2 regions of the Streptomyces sp. NPDC052012 genome follow, and region 1 is predicted to be linked to the other one. Evidence: riboswitches for the same ligand, from Rfam matches in the RefSeq annotation. Region 1 holds a riboswitch; the other holds the start of a gene.

Region 1 (2,388 bases):
GCACGCCGAGGGAGGCGGAGAGCACCTCCTCCAGCTCGTTGCCGGGCCATCCGCCGTGCGGATGGGGGTGCGCCTGCGCCGGGAAGTCCGCGGAGAAATCCGCCGGGATGTCCATCTGCCTACCGCCTGCCTGGAACCACTGCTGTGGCTCAGAAGGCTAACGCGACGAGCGGACCCGGCCCGCTCAGCCCGTGAAGCCGATACGGCGCAGGGCGTTCGCCGCGTCGCGGTCGAGGAGGACCGCCGAGCCGCAGCCCGTGGGCAGGTCGCCCTTCTCCACGGCGCGCAGCAGGCGGTGGCTCGCGGTGCGGTGGCGGCGGAAGGCGTAGCGGGAGACTCCGCGGCCGCGCTCGCGCTGGCCCTTGAGGGCGGTGTCCGCGGTGACGTCGAGCAGGAGCAGGTGCAGGGCGCCGCCGCGGCGGCGGGCCTCGCGGGCGAGCCAGCGGCGGACCCAGGTCTGCGTGCCGCAGTCGTGGACGACGAGGGGCTCGCCGGTGCGCAGGGCGCGGTGCAGGCCGGCGTAGTGGGCGAGGCGGACCAGGGGCCGGTAGAGCGCGTAGGGCAGGAAGCGCGGCATGCGGCTCGCCCAGCGGTCGCGGGTGTCCTGGGAGTCGATGCGGGTCCCCCGCACCGTGCGCCGCATCAGGGTGGACTTGCCGCTGCCGGGCAGGCCGGTGACCGCGACCAGGTCGCGCGGGCCGAAGAGAAGCCCCCTAGGGCCGGCCCGGTCCCGCAGGTCGCGGACGACGGGGGCGGGCAGCGGGGCGCACGCCTCCTGGGCCGGTGCGGCGGGCTGTCCGGGCAGCCCGAGGCCCGAGGTCGTGGCGTACGCCGTGATCCTGTTCACCGTGTTCGTCCTCCCCTGGGGCCGGGTCCGGTGGACCCCTCCCCGCCGAGTGTAAAGAGAAGGTAATGCCGGGTGTCTCTCATTTCGGTCCGTTTTCCGGAACAGGCCTGTCACAGCCCGCCGTGATCGTCCGTGCACCCTGCGCGTCCCCTGAGAAGGGTCCCCCTGCCACGCGCCGGGGATGCGTGCAATGATGTGCGCGCCAACTGCATACCGGCCGTTTGAATCCGCGCGGGAGAGTCCCCGGCACCTTGCCGCCGGGGCGCCGAAGGAGCAAGTCCCTCCCTTGAATCTCTCAGGCCCCGTTACCGCGCGGGCGAGGCACATCTGAAAAGCGGGCCGCTGCAGCAGTGCTCCGGTGGCCCCACCCAAGGTGCAAGTCCTGATCGCCGTATCAGCGGTGGTCATGGCGAACCTCTCAGGTTCCGATGACAGATGGGGAGGAAATGTCCTCGCCTGTCATGCTTGGGAGACCGACCGATGAGCAGTACCGAACTCCGCCGTACCGCGCTCGATGCCGTGCATCGCGCGCTCGGCGCGACGATGACCGACTTCGCCGGCTGGGACATGCCCCTGCGCTACGGCTCCGAACGCGACGAGCACAACGCCGTGCGCACCAAGGCCGGCCTGTTCGACCTCTCGCACATGGGCGAGATCACCGTCACCGGCCCGGGGGCCGCCGCCCTCCTCGACTACGCCCTGGTGGGCAACATCGGGAGTGTGAAGCAGGGCCGCGCCCGCTACACCATGATCTGCCGCGAGGACGGCGGCATCCTGGACGACCTGATCGTCTACCGGCTCGATGAGACGGAGGCCGGGTCTTCTCACTACATGGTCGTCGCCAACGCCTCCAACGCCCAGGTGGTGCTGGACGCGCTGACCGAGCGCGCGGCCGGCTTCGACGCCGAGGTGCGCGACGACCGCGACGCCTACGCGCTGCTCGCCGTGCAGGGCCCCGAGTCCCCCGGCATCCTGGCGAGCCTCACCGACGCCGACCTGGACGGCCTGAAGTACTACGCCGGCCTGCCCGGCACGGTCGCCGGGGTGCCCGCGCTGATCGCCCGCACCGGCTACACCGGCGAGGACGGCTTCGAGCTGTTCGTGAAGCCGGAGCACGCCGTCGAGCTGTGGCAGGCGCTGACCAAGGCGGGCGAGAGTGTCGGCCTGGTCCCCTGCGGGCTGTCCTGCCGGGACACCCTGCGCCTGGAGGCGGGCATGCCGCTGTACGGGCACGAGCTGACCACCGAACTCACACCTTTCGACGCCGGTCTGGGCCGGGTGGTGAAGTTCGAGAAGGAGGGCGACTTCGTGGGCCGGGCCGCGCTCACCGAGGCCGCCGAGCGGGCGGCGCAGAACCCGCCCCGCGTCCTGGTCGGCCTGATCGCCCAGGGCCGCCGGGTGCCCCGCGCCGGGTACGCGGTCGTCGCCGGCGGCGAGGTGATCGGCGAGGTCACCTCCGGAGCCCCGTCACCGACGCTGGGCCGGCCGATCGCCATGGCGTACGTCGACCCCGCCCACGCGGCGCCCGGCACCGAGGGCGT
Region 2 (2,388 bases), on a different contig from region 1:
ACGACTGCCCGCGGGCTGGACGGGGTGGGCGGGCTGGGTCTGCTGGTTGGGCGCCTGCGCGACGGCCCGCGGGATGGTCGGGCTGGGTGGCTGGGTCGGCTGGCTGGTCGCCTGTGCGGCTGGTCGCGGGATGGTCGGGCTGGGTGGGGTGGCTGGCTGGGCCTGCGGCGCGACGGCCCGCGGGATGGACGGGGTGGGCGGGCTGGGTCGGCTGGCTGGGCCTGCGGCGCGGCTGGTCGCGGGATGGTCGAGCTGGGCCGTGGGCGAGCCTGTGGCTGGACTGTGGGCCGGAGGGTGGGGGTGGGTGAGCGAGCCTGCGGCACGGCTGCCCGTGGGATCGGCGTGATGGGTGGGGTGGGCGGGACTGTGGCGCGGCTGAGCGCGGGGTGGGCGTGATGGCGGGCTGGCGGGGGCCCGGAGGGTCAGGGCTGTTTGTCCTTGCCGGCCAAGTCGCCGAAGTCGTGGTCTCTGAGCGGGGGTGGGGCGGCGACGTCCAGGCCGTAGTGGTGGTAGAGCTGGAGCTCCTGCTCCGGGGAGAGATGGCGGCCGACGCCGAAGTCCGGGGCGTCCTTGATCAGGGCCCGGTCGAACGGGACGTGGAGGGCGCCGTCGATCAGTTCGCTCGGTTCGAGGGGGACGAACGCGTCCCTGCTGAACAGGCCGGTGCGTATCGCCGCCCACTCCGGGACACCGGTGGCGTCGTCGAGGTACACCTCGTCGATCGTGCCGATGCGGGTGCCGTTGCGGTCGAACGCCTTGCGGCCGATCAGGTTGCGCGGATCGATGTCGGTCTCCACGGGCCCTCCACTGGTCGCAAACTCATCCGTAAGTACCACAAAAGGGCACAAACGGTGGAGCGGCCACTCGAAAGTCCGTGCCTTGCCCTCGCTGGTACGCTGGCAAACGGCTGCTGACCCCGTGCGGGAGAGTCCTCCAGGCACCATCGGAGGCGCCGAAGGAGCAAATCCTCCCCGGAATCTCTCAGGCCCACGTACCGCACGGACGAGGTCACTCTGGAAAGCAGGGCGGGTGTTCACGGCTTCCGCTCTCACCGACGGTGAAAGCCGGGTCCCTTACGGCGATCCGGTGAAGCTCTCAGGTTGAGATGACAGAGGGGGAGGCCGTCCGGGTACCCGCGCCGTGGTGCCCCTCGAAGGTCGTCAGACCAGGAGGCCTCCGCATGACCGCCCATCGCACTCCGCTCTCCGAGCTCGAACAGGGAACGCCCTTCGAGCAGCGCCACATCGGCCCCGACCAGGAAGCGCGGGCCAAGATGCTCGCCCAGGTCGGATACGGCTCGCTCGACGAGCTGACGGCCGCCGCGGTGCCGGATGTGATCAAGAACGCCGACGCGCTGGATCTGCCGGGCGCGCGCACCGAGGCCGAGGTGCTGGCCGAGCTGCGCGAGCTCGCCGACCGCAACGAGGTGCTCGGCTCCATGATCGGGCTGGGGTACTACGGGACCTTCACCCCGCCCGTGATCCTGCGGAACGTGATGGAGAACCCGGCCTGGTACACGGCCTACACGCCGTACCAGCCGGAGATCTCGCAGGGCCGGCTCGAGGCGCTGCTGAACTTCCAGACGATGGTCGCCGAGCTCACCGGCCTGCCGACCTCCGGGGCCTCCCTCCTCGACGAGGGCACCGCCGCCGCCGAGGCGATGGCGCTGTCCCGCCGCATGGGCAAGAACAAGAAGGGCCTGTTCCTGGTCGACGCGGACGCGCTGCCGCAGACCATCGCCGTGATCCAGACCCGCGCCGAACCGACCGGTGTGGAAGTCGTCGTCGCCGACCTGAGCGAGGGCATCCCCGCCGAGGTCGCCGGGCGTGAGATCAACGGCGTGCTGATCCAGTACCCGGGCGCCTCCGGCGCCGTACGCGACATCAAGCCGGTGATCGACCAGGCGCACGAGCTCAGCGCGCTCGTCACCGTGGCCGCCGATCTGCTCGCGCTCACCCTGCTGAAGTCGCCCGGCGAGCTCGGTGCGGACATCGCGGTCGGTACGACGCAGCGCTTCGGTGTGCCGATGGGCTTCGGCGGACCGCACGCCGGCTACATGGCCGTGCAGGAGAAGATGGCGCGCAGCCTGCCCGGGCGGCTCGTCGGAGTCTCCGTGGACGCGGACGGGGACCGGGCCTACCGGCTGGCCCTGCAGACCCGTGAGCAGCACATCCGCCGTGAGAAGGCCACCAGCAACATCTGCACCGCCCAGGTGCTGCTCGCCGTCATGGCCGGGATGTACGCCGTCTACCACGGGCCGGAGGGCCTGCGGACCATCGCGCGGCGCACCCACCGCTACGCGACGATCCTCGCCGAGGGGCTGCGCGCGGGCGGTGCCGAGATCGTCCACGGCGCGTACTTCGACACGCTGACCGTGCGGGTGCCCGG

The links. Region 1 has a riboswitch for glycine ahead of gcvT (glycine cleavage system aminomethyltransferase GcvT). Riboswitches for the same ligand answer to the same signal wherever they lie in the genome.
Region 2: linked by a shared signal. The riboswitch ahead of gcvP (aminomethyl-transferring glycine dehydrogenase) and the one ahead of gcvT (glycine cleavage system aminomethyltransferase GcvT) in region 1 are both predicted to bind glycine.

The regions. Positions count from the first base shown of each region.
Region 1 is NZ_JBFAXA010000022.1:79,849-82,236, forward strand. Features, by position in the region: gene AB0412_RS28205 (enhanced serine sensitivity protein SseB) at 1-115, opposite strand, end outside; gene AB0412_RS28210 (AAA family ATPase) at 185-847, opposite strand; glycine riboswitch at 1,070-1,168, shown strand; gene gcvT (glycine cleavage system aminomethyltransferase GcvT) at 1,328-2,388, shown strand, end outside.
Region 2 is NZ_JBFAXA010000002.1:10,695-13,082, forward strand. Features, by position in the region: gene AB0412_RS03690 (PRC-barrel domain-containing protein) at 423-797, opposite strand; glycine riboswitch at 912-1,007, shown strand; gene gcvP (aminomethyl-transferring glycine dehydrogenase) at 1,181-2,388, shown strand, end outside.